DNA from 4 places in the Bradyrhizobium sp. Ken51 genome. Region 4 is predicted to be linked to each of the others. Evidence: predicted binding sites of a transcription regulator. Region 4 holds the regulator's gene; each other region holds the start of a gene.
What was found. Region 4 encodes LexA, which represses DNA repair genes until DNA is damaged. Its sites were predicted from a motif close to TGTTCNNNNTGTGTTCNG; they were not measured.
Positions count from the first base shown of each region.

Region 1: a site for LexA is predicted at 2,951-2,968, ahead of AC0L27_RS15690 (PA0069 family radical SAM protein). Genes of this name have one in related genera too.
Region 2: a site for LexA is predicted at 3,252-3,269, ahead of AC0L27_RS16085 (DUF3072 domain-containing protein). Genes of this name have one in related genera too.
Region 3: a site for LexA is predicted at 3,052-3,069, ahead of AC0L27_RS34520 (ATP-dependent Clp protease adaptor ClpS). Genes of this name have one in related genera too.

Region 1 is NZ_JBVVPB010000008.1:60,726-66,282, forward strand. Features, by position in the region: gene AC0L27_RS15680 (acetate/propionate family kinase) at 1-355, opposite strand, end outside; gene AC0L27_RS15685 (phosphoketolase family protein) at 364-2,778, opposite strand; gene AC0L27_RS15690 (PA0069 family radical SAM protein) at 2,990-4,153, shown strand; gene AC0L27_RS15695 (VOC family protein) at 4,178-4,633, shown strand; gene AC0L27_RS15700 (ribonuclease HII) at 4,711-5,557, shown strand, end outside.
Region 2 is NZ_JBVVPB010000008.1:142,792-148,348, reverse strand. Features, by position in the region: gene AC0L27_RS16120 (HAMP domain-containing protein) at 1-145, shown strand, start outside; gene AC0L27_RS16115 (HWE histidine kinase domain-containing protein) at 159-1,649, shown strand; gene AC0L27_RS16110 (hypothetical protein) at 1,646-1,867, opposite strand; gene AC0L27_RS16105 (hypothetical protein) at 2,006-2,263, shown strand; gene AC0L27_RS16100 (hypothetical protein) at 2,358-2,606, shown strand; gene AC0L27_RS16095 (hypothetical protein) at 2,741-2,950, opposite strand; gene AC0L27_RS16090 (hypothetical protein) at 2,969-3,190, opposite strand; gene AC0L27_RS16085 (DUF3072 domain-containing protein) at 3,306-3,536, shown strand; gene AC0L27_RS16080 (DUF6496 domain-containing protein) at 3,619-3,960, shown strand; gene AC0L27_RS16075 (hypothetical protein) at 3,967-4,329, opposite strand; gene AC0L27_RS16070 (Do family serine endopeptidase) at 4,596-5,557, opposite strand, start outside.
Region 3 is NZ_JBVVPB010000033.1:39,316-44,872, reverse strand. Features, by position in the region: gene AC0L27_RS34525 (tannase/feruloyl esterase family alpha/beta hydrolase) at 1-1,279, shown strand, start outside; gene AC0L27_RS34520 (ATP-dependent Clp protease adaptor ClpS) at 1,301-3,019, opposite strand; gene AC0L27_RS34515 (MarR family winged helix-turn-helix transcriptional regulator) at 3,229-3,714, shown strand; gene AC0L27_RS34510 (enoyl-CoA hydratase) at 3,726-4,496, shown strand; gene AC0L27_RS34505 (methyl-accepting chemotaxis protein) at 4,616-5,557, shown strand, end outside.
Region 4 is NZ_JBVVPB010000034.1:49,097-54,653, forward strand. Features, by position in the region: gene AC0L27_RS34825 (alpha-hydroxy acid oxidase) at 1-917, shown strand, start outside; gene AC0L27_RS34830 (HAD family hydrolase) at 926-1,558, shown strand; gene AC0L27_RS34835 (hypothetical protein) at 1,728-1,919, shown strand; gene AC0L27_RS34840 (molybdopterin molybdotransferase MoeA) at 2,148-3,359, shown strand; gene lexA (transcriptional repressor LexA) at 3,536-4,237, shown strand; gene AC0L27_RS34850 (hypothetical protein) at 4,699-5,133, shown strand; gene AC0L27_RS34855 (GAF domain-containing protein) at 5,357-5,557, shown strand, end outside.

The DNA of each region.
Region 1 (5,557 bases), on a different contig from region 4:
GCGTCAGCTCTTCAAGTTTTGCGGTGACATCGTCCGTCAGCTCGACTGGGGCGGAATAGTCCGGACCGCCATGGACGACGCGATGGCCGACGGCGCCCAAGCGATGGTCGCCGAAACGATCCTCGATGAAGCCGAGCACGTCGGCGAACAGATGATCGCTGTCCGCATCCGATGCTTCCCGCCGTTTCTCGAACAGGTCTTCGCCCGCGGGGCTCTTCACGACGAGCCGCGGCTTCGTCTCGTGCTCGTCGAGCAGGCCCTTGCAGAGCAGGGTGGGCTCGGCCGCCGAGATATCGAACAGGCCGAATTTGATGCTCGACGATCCCGAGTTGAGAACGAGAACCGTGTTCAACATGGCTGCCGTCAATCGCCTGCCTCCGCCGGCGTGTTGCCGCCGGCGCTGTTCTGCCAGACCCATTCCTGGATTTCCGGCATGTCCTCGCCGTATTCGCGCACATAGCGCGAATGCTCGATCAGCTTGTCGCGGAATTGCTGCTTCACCTGCGCCGCCTTGGTCGCGAGCCCCGCCACGCGCTCGATCGCCTCGATCGCGAGGTGATAGCGGTCGAGCTCGTTGAGCACGACCATGTCGAACGGCGTCGTCGTGGTGCCTTCCTCGGCAAAGCCGCGCACGTGCATGCCGGCGTGGTTGGTGCGGTTATAGGTCAGCCGGTGGATCAGATAGGGATAGCCGTGATAGGCGAAGATCACCGGCTTGTCGCGGGTGAACAGGCCGTCGAAGTCGCGGTCGGACAAGCCGTGCGGGTGCTGCTCCCTGGGTTGCAGCGTCATGAGGTCCACGACGTTGACAACGCGGATCTTCAGCTCGGGCAGCGCCTTGCGCAGCAGGTCGACGGCGGCGAGCGTCTCCAGTGTCGGCACGTCGCCGGCGCAGGCCATCACGACATCGGGCTCGCCATTCGCATCTTCGGTGCCGGCCCAGCTCCAGATGCCGATGCCGGCATCGCAATGCGTGGCTGCCTCCTGCATCGACAGCCATTGCGGCGCCGGCTGCTTGCCGGCGACGATGACGTTGATGCGGTCATAGGTGCGCAGGCAATGATCGGCGATCCACAGCAGCGTGTTGGCGTCCGGCGGGAAGTAGATGCGAACGATGTCGGCCTTCTTGTTGGCGACGAGATCGACGAAACCGGGATCCTGATGGCTGAAGCCGTTGTGGTCCTGACGCCAGACATGCGAGGTGAGCAGGTAGTTGAGCGAGGCGATCGGGCGCCGCCACGGCAGATGCCGCGTCACCTTCAGCCATTTGGCGTGCTGGTTGAACATGGAATCCACGATGTGGATGAACGCCTCGTAGCAGGAGAAGAAGCCGTGCCGTCCGGTGAGCAGATAGCCCTCTAACCAGCCCTGACAGAGATGCTCGCTCAGGACTTCCATCACGCGTCCGTCCTGGGCGAGATGCACGTCGTAAGGTTTTGTCGGCTCCATCCAGACGCGTTCGGTGGCCTCGAACACCGCATCGAGCCGGTTTGACGCGGTTTCGTCCGGGCCCATGATGCGGAAATTGCGGGCCTCGGCGTTGAGGCGGATGACGTCGCGCAGGAATTTTCCGAGCTCGCGGGTTGCCTCCGCCGCGACGCCGCCCGGCTGAGCGACCTCGACGGCGAAGCTGCGGAAGTCCGGCAGCTTCAGCTCCTTCTTCAGAAGGCCGCCATTGGCGTGTGGATTGGCGCCCATGCGGCGATGGCCTTCGGGCGCGAGCGCCTGGAGCTCGGCAATGAGCGCGCCGTTCGCGTCGAACAGCTTTTCCGGCTCGTAGCTGCGCATCCACTCTTCGAGAATATTCAGATGCGCCGGGTTCTCGCGACAGTTCGCGACGGGCACCTGATGCGCACGCCAAAAACCTTCGACCTTCTTGCCGTCGACTTCCTTGGGGCCGGTCCAGCCCTTCGGGCTGCGCAGCACGATCATCGGCCAACGCGGGCGTTCGACGCTCTTGCGGCCGTCGCGGGCGTGCTGCTGGATCGACCGGATACTGGCGAGCGCGACGTCGAGCGCGTCCGCCATGATCTGGTGCATCAATCTGGGATCGTCGCCCTGGACGAACAGCGGCTCGTGCCCGAGCCCGCGGAAGAGATCGCGGATCTCGTCGTCGCGCATCCGCCCAAGCACGGTCGGATTGGCAATCTTGTACCCATTGAGATGCAGGATCGGCAGCACCGCGCCGTCATGCGCAGGATTGAGGAATTTGTTGGAATGCCAGGACGCCGCGAGCGGGCCGGTCTCGGCCTCGCCGTCGCCGACGACACAGGCGACGATCAGGTCGGGATTGTCGAATGCCGCACCATAGGCATGCACCAGCGCGTAACCGAGCTCGCCGCCTTCGTGGATCGAGCCCGGCGTTTCCGGCGCCGCGTGACTGGGGATGCCGCCGGGGAAGGAGAACTGCCTGAACAGCTTGCGCAGTCCGTCGGTATCGCGCGCGATATCGGGATAGATCTCGCTGTAGCTGCCTTCGAGATAAGTGTTGGCGACCATGCCGGGGCCGCCGTGGCCGGGACCGCAGACATAGATCATGCTCAGATCCAGCGCACGGATGACGCGGTTGAGATGGGCATAAATGAAGTTCAAACCGGGCGTCGTGCCCCAATGGCCGAGCAAACGCGGCTTGATGTGCTCGGGCCGTAACGGCTCGCGCAGCAGCGGGTTGTCGAGCAGGTAGATTTGCCCGACGGAGAGATAGTTCGCGGCGCGCCAATAGCGATCGAGGAGATCGAGGTCGCCGCTCGCGGCGGCCGATTGTTGTTGATTTGTCATATTGCTGCCGACCTTCACCCGGGATCGTCACCAACCGAGTTCCGGCGAGATCGATCCTTCGGCAGCATCAAACGGGATCGCCGTGACGCCACTGTTGCGTGAGGTCAAAAGCAAGCGCGCGAAGTTTGGGCAGCTCTACTGTGCATGGGGTTGTTTTCACGTTTTTTGTTTGTGTTCTTGATTTGTTCCTGCGGCGTGCTATCTTGGCTTCATGAGTCCAGCATCCTCTCATGCTCTCAAGCACCCGCCGGTCACGGCGCCCTCCGAGCCGGCGGGTGCGCCTTCTGACTTCCCTGAGCTGGCGGTCGCCATCGACCGCCAGCGCAGGCGAGGCCGGGGCGCGCAGTCGAACGCCAGCGGCCGCTTCGAGGCCGAGGCGCGCGTCGCCTTCGACGATGGCTGGCAGAGCCTTGAAGAACTGCCGCCGTTCAAGACCACGGTCGCGGTCGACACTTCGCGCAAAGTGATCACCCGCAACGATTCTCCCGACATAGGCTTCGACCGCTCGATCAATCCCTACCGCGGCTGCGAGCACGGCTGCGTCTATTGCTTCGCGCGGCCGACGCATGCCTATCTCGGCCTGTCGCCGGGGCTCGACTTCGAATCGAAGCTGTTTGTAAAGCCCGAGGCGCCGGCGCTGCTCGAGAAGGAGCTTGCGGCGCCCGGCTACGAGCCGCGGATGATCGCGATCGGCACCAACACTGATCCCTATCAGCCGATCGAGCGCGAGCGCAAAATCATGCGCGGCATTCTGGAGGTGCTGGAGCGCGCCGGCCATCCCGTCGGGATCGTCACCAAGTCGGCGCTGGTGACCCGCGACATCGACATTCTCGCGCGCATGGCCAAGCGCAACCTCGCCAAGGTCGGGATCTCCGTGACCTCGCTCGATCCGAAATTGGCGCGCACAATGGAGCCACGGGCGTCAACGCCGCCGAAGCGGCTGGAGGCGCTGAAGCAGCTTTCCGAGGCCGGCATTCCGACCACCGTCATGGTCGCGCCCGTGATCCCCGCGCTAAACGATTCCGAGATCGAGCGCATCCTGGATGCTGCCGCCCATGACGGCGTCAAGGAAGCCTCCTACGTGTTGCTGCGGTTGCCGCTCGAGGTGCGCGATCTCTTTCGCGAATGGCTGATGGCGAACTATCCGGACCGCTATCGCCACGTCTTCACACTGATCCGCGACATGCGCGGCGGCCGTGACTACGACGCGAAATGGGGCGAGCGCATGAAGGGGACCGGCCCGATGGCCTGGACCATCGGTCGCCGCTTCGAGATCGCCTGCGACAGGCTCGGGCTGAACAAGCGGCGCCCCAAGCTGACGACGGATCATTTTGCCAAGCCGAAGCGGAACGGCGATCAGCTCAGCCTGTTCTGAGGGACGAAGTGGAAGAGGCGTCGTATGAGTCAGGAACTGGCAGCTCCAATCCCGCGGCTCACCGTCATCACGCTGGGCGTGAACGACATCCGCGCCAGCATTGCCTTTTACGACGCGCTCGGTTTCTCGCGCCGGCTGAAGGTGACCGGTGAGGCCGTTGCGTTCTATGATACTGGCGGTCCGGTGCTCGCGCTGTTTCCGTGGGATCAGCTCGCGGTCGACGCCAAATTGCCTGATCACCCGAGGCCATCGACGTTCCGCGGCATGACGCTCGCATGGAACTGCCGCGCGCGTGAGGAGGTGGACGCGGTGCTGGCTTTCGCCGTCGGCGAGGGAGCCGCGCTGCTGAAGGCCGCGCATGAGACCGATTACGGCGGCTATTCCGGCTATTTCGCCGATCCTGACGGCCATCCATGGGAAGTCGTGGTCGCGCCCGGCATCGAGGTCGGCGAGGACCGGCGGGTGCATCTGGCGGAATAGGGCGGCTGACTTGAATAACGGGAATTGTCCGAGGTTCCCGGTTGCGCAGGCCATTCCGCTTGCGCACGATCCCGGCCATGATTCGGGATCAATCCGCCAAGAAGCTGGCCAAAGACGCGCCCAAGAAGGCTGCGCCTGAGAACAAGAAGGCCGCGCCTAAGAACGACAAGGCTGCGCCCAAGAAAATGGCCAAGGCGCTGGCGGGCACAAAGAGCGCCATCATCGTTGCTCCAAGCTTCCGCCGCGAGCGCGCGCTGATCAAGCGTGGCGTCTGGCCGGTGGCAGGCTGCGATGAGGCCGGCCGCGGGCCGTTGGCCGGACCTGTGGTGGCGGCGGCGGTGATTCTCGATCCCGACCGCATCCCGCGCGGCATCGATGATTCCAAGCGCCTGACGGCCGAGGAGCGCGAAAGGCTGTTCGACAAGATCTGCGCCACCGCCCAGGTCTCGGTGGCAGTCGCCTCGCGCGCCCGCATCGACCGCGATAACATCCTGCGCGCCTCGCTGTGGGCACTGAAGCGCGCCGTGGTGGCGCTGCCCGAGCAGCCCCGGCATGTCTTCGTCGACGGCCGCGACCGGCTGGATACGGAATGCGATTGCGAGGCCGTGATCGGCGGCGACGGCATCGTCCTGTCGATCGCAGCGGCCTCGATCATCGCCAAGGTGACGCGGGACCGCCTGATGTGCGCACTGGCTCAGGACTGTCCCGGCTACGGTTTCGAGCAGCACAAGGGCTACGCCGTGCCCGAGCACCTTGATGCGCTCAACCGCCTCGGCCCCACCGTCCACCACCGCAGCTTCTTTGCCCCTGTCGCCGCCGCACGCGCCAAGCACATGCCCTGGACGGTCGAGCCGGCGCAGGATCTGTTTGCGGTGACCGAGATCGAGCTGCAGGTGGATACGGGCTTGGAAGTCGACGCGTCGG
Region 2 (5,557 bases), on a different contig from region 4:
CCGTCTTCCGATCATCGCGTTGACAGCCAAGGCCATGAAGGGCGACCGCGAGAAATGCCTCGAGGCCGGCGCGTCCGACTACCTCGCCAAACCCGTCAACACCGATCAACTGCTGCTTGCAATCCGCATGTGGCTGCACCGCTGAGTTGGATGCCCGTATGGACCACGAAAAGGTCAACATCCTCCTCGTCGACGACCAGCCGGCCAAGCTGCTCGCCTATGAGGTGATCCTGAAGGATCTCGGCCAGAACCTCGTGATCGCCTCGTCGGGTCGCGAGGCTCTGGAGGTGCTGCTCAAGACCGAGATCGCGGTGATCCTGGTCGACGTCTGCATGCCCGAGCTCGACGGCTTCGAGCTCGCCGCGATGATCCGCGAGCACCCGCGCTTCCAGAAGACCGCGATGATCTTCATCTCGGCCATTCAAGTCAGCGACATCGACCGTCTGCGCGGCTACGAGATGGGCGCGGTCGACTACGTCCCGGTCCCGGTCGTGCCGGAGGTGCTGCGCGCCAAGGTCAAGGTGTTTGCAGAGCTCTATCGCAAGACGCGCGAACTCGAACGGCTGAACCAGGATCTCGAGGACCGCGTGCGTGCACGTACTGCCGAGCTGGAGAATTCCACCGCAAAGCTGCGCGAGAGCGAAGAGCGGCGCAGCATGGCGATCGCCGCCGGCAAGATGGGCTCCTGGGACTGGGACTGGATCACCGGCGACTGGATGTGGGACGAGGGACAATACCGCATCTTTGGTGTTGGCCCGGAGAGCTTCGAGGTGAATCCGCCCAACGTTCAGGCGCTGTTGCATCCGGATGACGTCGATCAGTTGCGCAAGGCGATCGCCGAATTCAACAAGGGCACACGCTCCTATGAAACGGAGTTCCGGATCGTGCGGCCCGACGGCGACGTGCGCTGGTGTGTCGGCACGGCCGCCGCCACGGTTGACGATAGCGGTCGGGTCATGCGCGTCAGCGGCGTGACGGTGGACATCACCGAACGCAAGCGCGCCGAGGAACGGCAGACTCTCCTGGCGCGGGAAGTCGATCATCGCGCCAAGAATGCGCTGGCGCTGGCGCAATCGATCGTGCGCCTCACCCGCGCCGACGAGGTCAAAGCCTATGTCAGCGCCGTCGAGGGACGCATCAATGCACTGGCGCGCGTGCATACGATCCTGTCGCTGTCGAGCTGGCAGGGTGCCGAACTCTCAAAGCTGATCGACGAGGAGCTAGCGCCCTATTCCCTCGGCGGCCAGATCAAATTGGCGGGGTCCGAAGTTCAGTTGCTGCCGGCAACGGCCCAGACGCTCGCGCTGGCGCTGCATGAGCTTTTCACCAACTCGGCGAAGTATGGCGCGCTCTCGACGCGGACGGGACGGCTCGCGATCGGCTGGCAGGTCGAGGAAGAGCTGCTCACGCTGACCTGGGAGGAATCCGGCGGCCCGCTCGTGATGACGCCGAAATCCCGCGGCTTTGGTACGCGGAGCCTGCTTGCGAGCGTCGAGTCCCAGCTCGGCGGGCAGGCGCGATTCGATTGGCGCGCCGAGGGTCTGTTGTGCCGGCTCGAGGTGCCGTTGGTCCGCAAGACTGCCGCGACAACCGGGCCCGGCAACTTTGAAGCCGCCAGCTCCGCCGAATTGCAGCGCGCATCCGGTTAAGCGGACGCCACACTCTTCCTGCGTTGCGTCGTTCGTGCTTCGCGCGCGACGCGTCCTTCGAGCCAGGCTTCCGTTTGGGCGAGATCGCGCAGCGCCTTGGCATAGCGGCGCGCCGCGCTTCGCTCCGCGCCGCGGGGCAGCTTGCGCGCTTTGCGGAGGATGTCCGCGGCTGCGTTGCGATAAGCCAGAGAGCGATAGAGAAAGACCACCTTACCCATATCGAATGTTCCCGTGTTGCGCGCTCATTCTTGCAGGCCCGGCATGAACGTCGGATGAAGCGGGCGATGACAATTCCTTCATGCGGGTGGAACCGGTGCGTGTCGCACGCGTTGGATGCGAGATCGGGATAGAGTTCCATGCGCACGAAAAAGTCGTCGGACCTGATCTCTCCCAGCGGGCTCGTCAAGCTGATGACGCACGCGATGATGGGCGCAGCCTTAGGGCTGGCTTTCAGTCTCTTGCTCGTGCTGTCTAATCCAGACGTCGCCAATTTGCTGAGCCACGGCGGAAGACAGGCCGTTGCCGTTTTCGCCTTCACATTGGTGACGACGTTCGCGATCGGCGCGACACTCACCGGCCTCGTATTCATCCTCACAGAAGACAAGCAATCTTGAAGTCTGGTGATTTGCCGGAACTCCTTTGTTCGGAACTCCTGCGACGAATAGCGGTTGGCTGCCTGCGTCAATTCAACTCAGGGAGTTCCCGCGCATGAAGAACACCAAGCTCGCTCTTGCCGTGATGTTGGCAACCGGCCTCGCCGCCGCACCGTTCGCCGTGCAGGCCAAGTCGCACAAGGCGAAACACGGATCCTCGATGTCATCGTCGCAGACCACCACGGGCGCCAACACCAAGTCCTCCAAGGGGGCTGACCCCTCCGGTCAGGGCGGCTCTGGCCCCGGCTCCGACCAGGGCGGCACCATGACGAACAACAAGAGCGGCATGAGCAACACCAAGTAGGTGTTGTTCGTCGAACTCATGGAGGCCCCGCTACCGCGGGGCCTTTTTGCTTTGGCGTTCGAACGAACTTTTCTCGGGCCGGTTCGTCAACATGCGGTATCGAGGAGCCCCGCATGTCGCGCTGCGCGCAGGCTTCAGCTACGATGGCTGCCCAGGATGTCAGGATGAACGCCGGCGGGATCGGATTTCACCAGATGATCGAGTCGCGCTCGCTTGCGCGCGATCAAGAGCTGGGCCGCGGCGTCGTCGAGCCCCTCGCGTTGCAGCTGCCGGATCGCAGAGCCCAGTTCGAGAATCTCGGCGCGCAGCTTGAGAATCCGGTACGCATCCGGGTCTTCCTCCACCGTGCGCTCCCAAAGCTCTCAGCGGCGCGCGATCACGCGCAGAGGACTACCTGACGTCTTCGCGGAACGAAGGCGCATCCTGTCGCGGACATTCGGCAAGACATCGCCGCCACCCGCAGCCTTCCATTCGCAGATCAGCAGATTGATTTTCCGGCGCAGATCCATCTGCGCCAGGGCCTTCTCTGTGCAGTCGTGCTCGCGGTCGACGAGTTCGCGGACGGACACCTCGATATCGGCCATTTCCAGCCTCAAGGCGCTGATTTTACGTCGAATTTCATTAATTCTGTTGTCCATGACTTGTTAGAACAAAATAAGAACATATAGTCAAGTCACGATTTCAGAAGGGAGAAGCGACATGCAGGTTCAAGGTAAATACGACGCCAAGACTTTCCTAACCGACAAGACTTCCCTCACCGCCAAGGCTTTCCTCACCGAGCAGATGACGCGGGCGCAGGGCCTCCGGCTGAAACGGCTGAGCGAAGAGGCGTATCAACCCGCGCAATATGCGCGGGATCTGTCCTCCAGCGAGGCAGCACGGCGCATTCAGGTGCTGGAAGCGGAGATCGAGTTGGCGGATTCGTTCTAGGTAGGTCGCGTATCCCCGTTGCATGCGCGCTTCGGAACTATGCCTGTCCCGGATGGTTTTCCCCGGCCAAGGGAGAACATGCATGGCACGCAAGGCAAAGAAGCGCCGCTACTCGCGCAGCTCCGGCAGCGATGTCGAAAGCGAGATGAAGCGCTACAAGAAGGGTACCGCGAAAAGCGGACCGGGCGGTCGAGGCGGACGCGTGAAGAGCCGCAAGCAGGCAATCGCGATCGGCCTGTCGAAAGCGCGCAAGAAGGGCAAGAAGGTCCCGAAGAAAGCCGCAAAGCGGAAGACGTCCAAGAAAACGTCAAAGAAAACGTCGAAGAAATCGTCCAAGAAGACAACTCGGAAAACATCCAAGAAGACTTCAAAGAAGAGTTCGAAGAAAACGTCGAAGCGCAAATCCTCCAAACGGTCGCGCTGACCTCCGTCAGATCATGCTGCCCGGCATGAAGCAGCGGATCGAAACGCCGAACGCGGTCTTCACCGGCCACACCATGGTGCGGCCGGCTCGGTTCGGCTCAGTGATCACGGCTTCGTCCGGCACCTCGACCCATTCGCCGTCGAGCCGTACGCGATAATGTCCATTGTGCGAGTCCCAGTCGGGATCGGCGACGGCAAACCCATCCGCATCCGAGCAGCACGGACCGAGATGGCTGCGCAGGCCGTCGAACCACGGCTTGAGAGGTGAGTCCGCGTAGCGGCCGTCGTCGCGCCCGAGAGCGTTTCCACCCCATAGCACGAGGGGCGCCACGAGCAGCGCAGTCCTCAGCGAGAGCTTCAATCGATCCATGTCGGCACCGATCAAATACGAATTGCCGGCCGGCTCAGCGGCGGCAAGTTCGAAGTTCCACGCTTGCAATCGTCCCGGCGGCTTCATTGCCGTCGAGTCCACAACATCCGCAACTGTGACGAGCGAACACGGCTTTTTCGGACGAACCGGGTCATCCTCCCTGCCGTTAACGAGAATGTTATCGGCGGGCATCCGGAATCCTGAAGGCGAACAGGAAGGGCGGCCCGTGGGCCGCCTTTTTGGATCTGCGCCGATCGACGTTCGCCCTATGCGAGCGGCACCGCCACGAACCGGGTCGCCTGTGCGCTTCTGACCTGCAGCAGCACGCTGCGCTTGCCGGACGATTTCGCCTGCGCCAGCTCCGAACGGACATCGCCGATATTGGCGACGGCCTTGCCGCCCACGTTGAGGATGACGTCGCCGGTCTGGATGCCGCGTTGCGCGGCCGGCCCTTGCGGATCGACTTCAGTGACGACGACGCCCTTCTGGCCGGCGCCCTGCACGTCGCTGGCCGGAGCCAGGCTGAGCCCGAGACGCGGCGGCATGCCGGCATCTGGCTGCGACTTGCCCTCGTCGGCTCTCACCTGCCGCTCATTCGGCAACTCGCCGAGCGCCAGTGTCACCGTCTTGCTGTCGCCCTTGTGGACGACATCGAGCTTCACGGACGTGCCCGGCGCCAGGGTGGCGATAGTGCGGGCGAGATCGCGGGAATCCTTGATCGCGGTGCCGTTGACGGCGATGATGACGTCGCCCGCCTCGATGCCCGCTTTCGCCGCCGGGCTGCCGTCCTGCGGATTGTCGACGATCGCGCCACGCGCTTCCTTGAGGCCGAGGCTGTCGGCGATATCCGACGTCACCGGCTGCACCTGCACGCCGAGCCAGCCGCGTGTGACCGCACCCTTGTCCTTCAGCTGTGCGATGACGAGCTTTGCAGTCGAGGCCGGAACGTCGAAGCCGATGCCGACCGAGCCGCCGGAGGGCGAGAAGATGGCGGTGTTCACGCCGATCACGTTGCCGTTCATGTCGAAGGCCGGACCGCCGGAATTGCCCTTGTTGATCGGCGCGTCGATCTGGATGAAGTCGTCATAGGGACCGTTGCCGATATCGCGGCCGCTGGCCGAGACGATGCCGGCGGTCACGGTGCCGCCGAGCCCGAAGGGATTGCCGACCGCGACCACCCAGTCGCCGATGCGCGGTTTCTGGTCAGAGAATTTGACGAACGGAAAAT
Region 3 (5,557 bases), on a different contig from region 4:
GCTGCCGCCGGCCTATCCCTTCGACAAGCCGTCGCCGCTCGCGCGCGGCTTCGTCACCTACGGCACCGATTCCGGTCATGAGTCCAAGCCGGGCGAGCCGCCGCAGCTGTTCGCACTCAACGACGAAGCCTTCGAGAATTTTGCCCATCGCGCCTACAAGAGGGTCCGCGATACCGCAGTCGCGCTGATGCAGCGCGCTTACGGCAAGAGACCTGAGAAGATGTACTTCATGGGTTCTTCCGAAGGCGGCCGCGAAGGCCTCACCATGTCACAGCGCTATCCCGATGATTTCGACGGCATCTTTGCCCGCGTGCCCGTCATCAACTGGGTTGGCCTGCAGCATGCCGGCACGCGCTCGGGGCTCGCGACCATGGGTGAGGGCTGGATCAATCCGGCGCAGGTGAAGCTCGTGGGCGATGCCGTGCGGGCCGCTTGCGACAAGGCCGATGGCTCCGATGACGCGCTGGTGCAAGATCCCGTGTCCTGCAAGGCGGCCTTCAAGGCGGAGACGCTGCGTTGCGCCAGCGGCAAGTCGGGCGATCAGTGCCTCACCGACGCACAGATCAAGGCGATCGACACGTTGCATGCGACCTACAAATTCCCGTTCCCGCTCGCCAACGGTCTCGACGATTATCCGGGCTGGGGCGTGTCGGGCGAGGACACGCCGGCGGTTGGCCCGACCGGCGGCTGGGTCGCGTGGTGGCTCGGCACGGCGCCTCCCGCGCAACCGCCTGCGCCCAATAACGGCATCGCCTGGATCTACGGCGCCGGCGGCATCCAATACGTGTTCGCGCGCGATCCCAAGCTCGACGTGACGACGTATAAGCCCGAACAGCACAAGGCGCGGCTGCTCGAGGTCTCCAGCCTGATGGATTCCACCGACCCCGATCTCAGCCGCTTCCGCGCCCGCGGCGGCCGACTGATCATGCTCGAACACATGGCCGACTACGCGCAGAGCCCCTATGCCGGCATCCGCTATTTCGAGAGCGTCGAACGCAAGCTCGGCAAGGCCGAGACGGCCGAGTTCGCGCGGCTCTACACCGCGCCCGGGGTCGACCACGTCGGCTCCGGCGCGCCGGCCAATGTCGACATGCTGAGCGTGCTGGTCGATTGGGTCGAAAAGGGCAAGGCGCCCGGCGATTTGGAAGTCACCGAGCAGAAGGTGGAAGCGCCGTCCTTTGCGACGCTTCGCGCGCTGCCGCTGTGCCGCTGGCCGGCGTGGCCGCACTACAAGAGCGGCCCGGTGACAGAGGCGGCGAGCTTCACCTGCGCGCCCTAGCAGGCGCGCCACTTCGGAGCGTCACCCCGCCGCCATCGCCTGGGCGCCGCCGAGCAGCTGCGCATTGAGCCGGCCGCCAGAGAACAGCATGTCGTCAAGCGCCTCGTCGATATCGGCGGAGATCACGGTGTTGCCGCCGTCCCGCGCGATGCTTCCTTGCGCCAGCCGCCGCATCAGCTCCCTGATGAAGGCGCAACTCGTGCCTTCGCTGCGACGGGCCGCTTCGGCGATGACCGCGTCCTCGATTGGCAGTCCTTTGCCGTAGAGCCGGACCAGCTTGCCGCGGCCAGTCTCGTCGGGCAGCGGCACTTCGATAGCTTGATCGATGCGGCCGGGGCGACCCGCGAGAGCTCCCTCGAGGTCCTCCGGCCGGTTGGTGGTCAGGACGAACAGGATGTCGGCGTCTTCCTTCAGGCCGTCCATCTCGTTGAGCAGCTTGTTCAGCATGGATTCCTCACACGGCCCCATGTCATCGCGGTCACGGGCGATGAGATCGACATCCTCGATCACCACCATCGACGGCTGGAGCAGCCGTGCCAAGCTCATATAGGCGCCGAGTAGACCGATTTGTTCGGCCGTGATGATCAGCGTCGTATGCCCGGGCAAATGCGTTGCGAGATAGCGGATCGTGTGGGTCTTGCCGGTGCCCGGCGGCCCGTACAGCAAGATGCCTTTGCGTGTCGATTGACCCAGCCGGCGCAGTTGGTCTCGGGTGTTGACGAAGGTCAGAACGTTGCGATCGAGCAGCCGCAGAGTCTGCTCCGGCAGGATCACCTCGTCGCGGGCGACCTGCGGCAAGCGATGCACCGTGATGCCGCGCGAGCGACCGCGATAGTCGGAGTCGGCATCGAGCGACAGGATCTTGCCGCGATAGGTCCGCGCAGCCTGTACGGCTTCTTCCAATTCACTGAAGCATTGCTGGACCAGAGCCGCGCCTGCGGAACCTGCGGGCACGAGAATCTCGATTCGAATTCCGGGCTCGCGACTGTATTCGCGGTGTGCGCAGAGCAAAACCGCATAGCGGAGATTATCCTGCTCACACAGCCACAATCCGTTATCCAGACACTTGACCGGGCTCTTCTCGCCTACGTCGACGTCGGAATATTGCAGTGGGGCAATCGCGATCGCATAGCGGCCCTCCTTGAGCAGTCGTGGAATCGACAGCGTTTCGTAGCGCTGCTCCTCGTTCAATCCCACCAGCCGGATGGCCTTGCCGAAGAGCCGGTCGACCGCGGCCTGGAGATCGACCCGCATGTGGCCGGGAAATTGGCGGATCGTGGTCACGAGCTTGCTGCGCGCCGTGGTGGCAAGGTGCCAGTCGAGAACGTCGCAAGCAAAGTCGAAATCTTCCTCTTGTTCGTTCGAGGGCTCATCCGCCGCACGCATGCAGTCGCTGCACAGCCAGACCGTGCGGCTGCCGATACGCACGTCCATCTGTCCCTCCGGCTTGCCGCAGAGTTCGCAAGGAGTCGTGACCGCCTCAAGCGTGACCTGCAGTTGATGGCCGGCCAGGCCGATGGATTGTTGCGCAGATTTGAAAAGGGCTTCGGCGACGGATTGGGGGTAAGGTCCGCAAACCGCCCTTTCCTTCTGCTCGATCTGGGTGATCAGCGCGGTCGCTTCACGGTCTGATTTGCCGAAAACCTGCCGAAGCAGATCCATCACGAATTGGTCCGGCGTATCATCGTCATTATGAATTACGAGCTGGGTCGGCTGGTTCGGGCCACGCATACTGTTCATCACGAAAGTCTCCGGGACAATCTATGATTGAATAGAACGAATAGGGAACACAAAACGAGGCAACCGTCAAGCGTTGCGGCGGCACCTAATTGCGATTGGTGGGTGAGGTCCTGGTGCGCCGGTGCGGCCTGTTGCTCGACGACTGCCGCGGTACATCGATCCACCTGCCGTCCTTTGACATTCCGAGCCGCTTCGATTATCTATTTCGCATGCGAAATAAGGAGGCCGGCGCGGGGCATCATCGGCTGATCTACCTGCTGAGCGTTGCACAGCGGCGCTTGCAGCGCTGGATGGCGGCGCAGCCTTCGAGCGAGGTCACGCCGGCGCAGGCAGGGCTTCTGTTCATTCTCGGCAAGCAGGACGGCGTGCTCATGGGTGAGGCGGGCACGGCGCTCGATCTGGGGCCGGCCGGCATCTCCGGCCTCGTCGACCGCACGGCAGCTGCAAAGCTGATCGAGCGGCGGGCCGATCGGGAGGACGGGCGCGCCTGGCGCGTCTGGCTGACGCCGAAGGGCCGTGCAGCGCTCGCACAGGCAAAGGCCAACGCGGCACAGGTTAACGCCGCGTTGACGGACGGATTCACCAGTGCGGAGATCGATATCGTCGCGCGCTGGCTGACCAGCATTCAGGACAAATTTCCAAGAGAGCTTTCAAGAGAACTTCCAACAGAGCTTTCGCGAGATCCAGAGGAATAGAGGAGAGACCCATGACCGAGCACGTCCGGATCGAGAACAGCGGCGGAATTCTCACACTCACGCTGGCGCGCCCCGACAAGAAGAACGCGCTGACGGATGCGATGTACGGCAAGCTCGCCGATGCCATCGAATCCGCCGAGTCCGATACATCGGCCCGCGTGATCCTGATCCGTGGCGAAGGCGACATGTTCACTGCCGGCAACGACGTCGGCGAATTCGCCGCGGTCGCAGCGGGCAAGTCGGAAGGAAGCCGCAACGTCGTGCGCTTCATCCAGTCGCTGGCGCGGTGCACCCGGCCTTTGGTCGCCGCGGTGCAGGGCCGCGCCGTCGGCGTCGGCACCACGATGCTGCTGCATTGCGATCTCGTCGTGCTTGCCGACAACGCGCAATTGTCGACGCCCTTCGTCAGCCTAGCGCTGGTGCCGGAAGCCGCCTCCAGCCTGCTGATGCCCGCGCGCATCGGTTACGCACGGGCCTACGAGATGTTCGCGCTCGGCGAGACCGTGCCGGCCAAGTCCGCGCTGGAATGGGGGCTCGCCAACCGCGTGGTGCCGCTCGACAAACTCGATACCGAAGCGCTCGCGCTGGCGCAGCGTCTTGCCCGTCAGCCGGCCGGCGCGCTCACCGCCACCAAGAAGCTGATGCGCAATGGCGAGGCGCTGGTCGCGCAGATGAATGCCGAAGGCGAGCAGTTCGGACTGCGCCTGCGCACCGCCGAGGCGCGCGAGGCCTTCACGGCGTTTGCGGAACGCCGTCCGCCGGATTTCACCAAGGTTGCGTGAGATCCGGGGCTGCAGGAAGGCTTGTCGGGTCGGAAACTCACGCCAATTCGATTAAAACCTTAACGGAACATTGGCATGTCGCGGGCAAGGTGACGCTAGAAAGCGTAGGCCCCGACACCATGGCAATGTTTAAGAAATCGGTAAGTTCGCTCCTGCTGACCTTGATGGCCCTGCTGGCCGCGGGTGCGCTGGCGTCTACGGCGATCCAGATGGTCGGAGCGTTCGGCCGCTACAGCGACAGCCTCGAGACCGCGCGGCTTGCCGCCGCCGACAAGGCGATCTTCCATGGCGTGCTGGCGCTGCGCAACAATCGCGGCGATGCCCAGAGCGCGATCCTCGGCGAGGATGATCCGCGTGCCAAACTCGAGGCGGCGGAGAAGGCCGAGCAGGGCGGCTATGACGCGATCGGCGCCGCGCTTGCCACCGTCGACTTCGCCCGCCGCGACGAACTCTCTGGCACATTGAAGCAAGGCTGGAGCGCCGCCTCCCCGCAATTCCAGCTGTTCTACGATGAAGCCAAGCGCCCGCGCGCCGAACGCAAGATCGAGCGGACCAATTCCTGGTACGATGCCGTCACCAAGGTGATCGAAACGGCCAACCTCGCCTCCACCGCGGTGTCGAACCGTGCCTGGATGGACGACCCCTTCATCGCCCGCATGATCCAGGTCCGGCGCTTCGCCTGGCAGGTGCGCGATCGTTATGGAATCCATTGTTCGTCCCTTCGCTCCAACGTCAACAGCAGCAAGCCGCTCGACGACGCTCAGAAGCGATCAGTGGCGCAATGGGATGGCACGATCACCTCCGGCTGGGCGGGCATGGCCGAGTTGCTGGCTGCGCCCGGCGTGGCGGCAGAGCTGGTGACGGCCGCGACGGACGCGAAGGCCAAGACCGATGGTGCGCTCAAGCAGATCGGCGAGCTCACCAAGAATTTCGACGGCAGCGGCAAGCCCGCGATGCCCGCCGCGGAATGGAATACGCTGTGTCAGTCACCCTTCGCGTCCATCGTCGCGGTGGCGAACAAGGCGCTCGACCAGTCGATCGCGCGGGCGGAGACGGTGCAG
Region 4 (5,557 bases):
ATGTCCGCAAGGTCACAGGTTCGGTCGAGCAGTTCGGCCGCAAGATGCGCCTGCCGGTGGTGCTCGCCCCCGTCGGCGCGCTCGAGATCTTCGACCCGGATGGTGCGGCGAGCGTAGCGCGCGCCTGCGGCACTTTCGGTGCAGCGCACATGCTCAGTTCGGTGTCCGAGCCCGGCCTCGAAAAGACCGCCGAAGCTGCGCCCGACGCCCTGCGCCTCTACCAGCTCTATGTGCGCGGCGACGACGCGTTCGTCGCCGACGTCGTCAGCCGGGCCGAGAAGAATGCCTATGCCGCCTTCTGCCTGACCGTCGACACCGCTCATTACAGCCGTCGCGAACGTGACATCGCCAAGCGCTACGTTCGCGAGAGCCGCCTGCGCGCCACCGGCGGCGATTACCAGAAGGGTCTGGAGTGGCGGACGGTGAAGATGATCAAGGACAAGTTCAAGATCCCGCTGATCCTCAAAGGCATCGCGACGCCGGAGGACGCGCTGATCGCGATCGATCACGGCGTCGAATGGATTTACGTCTCCAACCATGGCGGCCGTCAGCTCGATCACGGTCGCGGCGCCATGCATGTTCTGCCCGAGATTGTCGACGCCGTGAACGGCCGCGCCAAGATCATGGTCGATGGCGGTGTCTGTCGCGGCACCGACATCGTCAAGGCGATCGCGGCGGGCGCCGACCTCGTCGGCATCGGCCGGCTGCAATGCTGGGCGCTGGCGGCGGCCGGCGAAGCCGGCGTGGCGCGCATGCTGGAGCTGCTCGAGGACGAAGTGCTGCGCTGCCTCGGCCTCTTGGGTGCAACCTCGTTCGCCGAGGTCAACAAATCCTGCCTTCATCAGGCGACCGCAACCAACGCGCCCAGCGTGTTCAGCGCGTTTCCGCTGTTCGACCACGAGCCATATCGATACTGAATGAAAGGGTGCAGGTGACATCGCTCTCTCCCGGCAGCGCGGATGCGCTTCTGTTCGATCTCGGCCGCGTGGTGCTCGATATCGATTTCTCCAAGGCCATCGCCTGCTGGTCGGGACATGCCGGCTGCAAGCCCGAATCCCTCGTCGCGCGCTATGTGCGGGACAGCGAAGCCTATCGGTTGCACGAGATGGGGAAGATCAGCGATGAGGACTATTTCGCCTCATTGCGAGCCTCGCTCGGAATCGGCATTTCGGACGCGCAGTTCCTGGAAGGCTGGAACGCGATTTTCGCCGGCGAAATGCCTGACATCGCCGAGCTGCTGCCGCGGGCAGCGAAGCAGATGCCGCTCTACGCTTTCTCCAATACCAACCGGCCGCACGTGGACCATTTCTCAAGGGAATATGCCGACCTCCTCGGCCATTTCCGCGAGCTCTATTTGTCGTCCAGCATCGGCTTGCGCAAACCGGATGCGGAGGCCTTCGACCACGTCGTTGCAGCGATCGGCGTACCCGCCGGGCGCATCGTGTTCTTCGACGATCTTGCCGAAAACATCGAGGGAGCGCGGGCGCGCGGCTTGACGGCCGTGCATGTGACTTCGCCGCGTGACGTCGGGAACGCATTGAAGGCATTGGGCATTTGACGAGGAGCCCTTGTCGCGAAACCCACGGCGGCACGGCCCGACGGGACCAATTTTGAAGGAATTGAGGAACCCGATCACTTTGTGCATTTTTGTACAGAGTTCCGGGAACGGAATACCGCCTTCCGGACTCTTAGAGTCCGTTGGGACTTCTACGGACGGATGCATCATCGTGCTGGGCAAAACCTACCTCACCAAGCAAGCCTCTCTTCTTCTTGAATTCGCCAGGACAACTTCAGATTCGGACCTTTCCGCCAAGCTTGTGAGCAAGGCCGCCGACCTGAAATCCCAAGCCGATCCGCTACCCGACAAGGATCAAGGACCCAAGGCGCCCGACGTAACTCCCGGGCAGGCAGGGAGCTGATCGATACAGGCCGGGGGGCGCACGTCGTTCTCGTCTTACCATGACCACTATCCTGCCGATCTGTAACCTCCTTCGGATCATGGCGCGACGCGCTTGATCCCGGCTTCCGGAACAACATGAAGCGGCGGGAATGACTGCGCCCGTTCAGCCGTTTTTGCCTCCGCGCCCGCGCTCGGCTAGAAGACTTGCGGAACATTCGCCCGAACGTGCCGAGCAGGAGTTTTCGCCGTGGCCTTGATGCCGGTTTCTGACGCGCTTGCCGCAGTGCTGGCGGGTGCAGAGCCGCTGCCGGAAGACATGATTTCCCTCGACGAGGCCTACCATCGCGTGCTCGCGCGTGACGTCGCGGCGCGACGTACGCAGCCGCCGCAGGCGATGTCCGCGATGGACGGCTACGCGGTGCGCGCGGCCGATGCCGCGACGATCGATTCGGAGCTCACCGTCATCGGCGAAGTCGCGGCAGGCCGACCGTTCGCGGGGACGGTCGGCGCCGGCGAGGCCGTGCGGATCTTCACCGGCGGCGTCGTTCCCGGTGGCGCGGACGCCGTCGTGATCCAGGAGGACACGGTCGCCGCCGGCAAGCGTATCACGATCAAGGAAGCCGCGATCGCCGGACGGCACATCCGTCCCGCCGGCGTCGATTTCCGCGAGGGCGACGTGCTCCTGCGCAAGGGAAGCCGTCTCACCGAGCGCGACCTCGCGCTCGCCGCCGGGATGAACCATCCGCACCTTGCCGTTTTCAGGCGTCCGAAGGTCGCGATTCTCGCCACCGGCGACGAGCTGGTGATGCCGGGCACCACGCCCGGTCACGGCCAGATCGTCTATTCCAACGGCTACGCCCTGCACGCACTCGCCCGCAGGGAGGGCGCCGAGACCATCGACCTCGGTATTGCCGCCGACACGCTGGAGGCCACCACCGCCGGCATCCGCCGCGCCCGCGAGAGCGGCGCCGACATCCTGATCACGACCGGCGGCGCATCGGTCGGCGACCACGATCTGGTCCAGCAGGCACTGAGGGACGAAGGCATCGCGATGGCGTTCTGGAAAATCGCGATGCGGCCAGGCAAGCCGATGATGCACGGTCGGCTCGGCACAATGGGTGTGATCGGCCTGCCGGGCAATCCCGTGTCGTCCTACGTGTGCGCTTTCCTGTTCCTGGTGCCTCTGATTCGCGCCCTGTCTGGCCGTTCTGTGATTCACCATCGCCGTGAAAGCGCCGTGCTCGGCCGCGACGTCGGCGCCAACGACCAGCGCGAGGACTATCTGCGCGCGCATCTGGAGGAGCGTGACGACGGCACACGCGTCGTTCTTCCCGTCAACCATCAGGATTCTTCGCTGCTTGCGAATCTCGCTGCAGCACAGGTACTTCTCGTGCGCGCTCCGTTTGCGCCGAAGGCCGAAGCCGGCACGGCTTGCGAAGTATTGCGGCTCCCCGTCTGAGCGCCTCGGCAACGCGCGTTCCGCGAACTTTGCTCTGTTCACGGTAAATTAAGCAGTTGCGGAACATGTATCGAACATATAGTGTCCGTTCATGATTTGTTTCGAGCATGTAGCGGCATATAGCCGAATTCAGCGTCTCGGAATCGGACGACATCAACCGGGGGACTTTGGTCGAGATGTTAACGCGCAAACAATACGAGCTTCTGCGGTTCATCAGTGAACGTCTGAAGGAAAGTGGCGTGCCGCCTTCCTTCGACGAGATGAAGGATGCGCTCGACCTGCGCTCGAAGTCGGGCATCCATCGCCTGATCACGGCGCTCGAGGAGCGTGGCTTCATCCGACGCCTGCCCAACCGCGCCCGTGCGATTGAAGTCATTAAGCTGCCGGAGCTCCAGGCAGCCGCAGGCAGCCGGCGCGGCTTCACGCCGAGCGTCATCGAGGGCAATCTCGGCAAGGTGCGTGCGAGCTCCAGCCTGCCGGCTGACGAGGGCGAGCGTCCCGTTGCGGTGCCGGTGATGGGCCGCATCGCGGCCGGCACGCCGATCGAGGCGTTGCAGACCCGCAGCCATACCATCAGCGTACCGCCTGACATGCTCGGCTCGGGCGAGCATTACGCGCTCGAAGTGCGCGGCGATTCCATGGTCGAGGCCGGCATTCTTGACGGCGACATGGCACTGATCCAGCGCAACGAGAGCGCCGATACCGGCGACATCGTGGTGGCGCTGATCGACGACGAGGAAGCGACGCTGAAGCGCTTCCGCCGTCGCGGTGCATCGATCGCGCTCGAGCCCGCCAACGCGGCCTATGAGGTCCGCATCCTGCCGCCCAACCGGGTGAAGATTCAGGGCAAGCTGATCGGGCTTTACCGGAAGTACTGATACCGGAAGTGCTTCATACCGGAAGTGCTTGGCGCCTCGCGCGCTTCCACCGGCATCGCCGGTCAGAGATTGGAGCGGATCATCGTCCGCTCCGGCTGGATAGTCGTTCTGGTTCTGCACAGACTATCCGGCCCCTCCTCCGGGGCTGGCTCCTCACGACGCCAACGAAACAGCACGGCTTCAAACAGCACCGCTTCGCGGCTCAAGTGTTCGAGGAAACACCGGCCAGCGATCAAGTTCGACCGCTGCAGCCAAGCCGGCAATATTCGCGCATGCGCCTCCCGAATGCATCGCAACGGGCTTTGTTCCTATTGAATTCGGGAAAGATAATGTGATCGCGGCTTGCAGAAGCCAGCCGCAGATTTGCCCATAACCAAGCAGAGCGTTCGTGCTTCCACTCTGATAGAGGCCTGCGCCTCGATAAGAGACGCGGGTAGCTATCCCAGCATGAGGAGCACCCGATGTGTGACTACAGCCTGCATGCCGTCGCGTCGCGCCCCGCCGAAGTCGGCGAGACGATCGTCACGACAAGCTTCCGCGGCACCTCGACGCGCGGCTTCGCCTCCGCAGCCGATCCGTCTGTTGCCGTCTGCCTGCTGCCAGGAACGGAGCTCGCCTTCGCCGACGACGTCCGCTACGACAATCGCTGGATCTGGACACGCACGATCAATTCCCGCGTGGGTAAGTTCGGCAAGATGGATCCGCACATTCCCGACCGCCATCATGACGCGATCGAATTCCCCGACGGTAAATATGTGCTGGTGACGCAGCTCGTCGAAGGCCAGCGCGCGACCGTGCTGCAGCTGCCGGTAACTCAGTCGGTCGCCGAGCGCGAGCACAAGGTGCAGATTATCGCCGACCGGCAGCCGACCGTCACGCACCTGCCGATCGGCTGACACAGCCGCCTCCGGCTACGAGGTCGGGGGTCAGGATTGAATTGCCATCGCCGGCCGCGGCCGGCGAGATGGTGTGGCTTGCGTCCGCGAAATCCAATCGGATGGACCAAGCCGTTGCACCTCTCCGCCGCACGAAGTTTGAGCCGCCCTGCCTGAAGTTTGAACGTCCGCTTCGCAGCCAAATGACCGATGCTGTCAGGGCTTGAGACGGCGGACACGCTCGATGAAAACCTTCCTTCGCGTCGTTGAACTCTGGGTGCCCGATCGGACGCGCATGCGGCTGGAGTTTGGTGGCGGCCTCTACGACGAAGGGCTGTCCGCGTTCAAGGCCGTCAGCGAAGAGCTGCACTTCGGGTATGACGAGGGACTTCCGGGCAAGGCTTGGGCCGCGGGCCACCCCGTGATCCTCACCAAATTCGCCAAC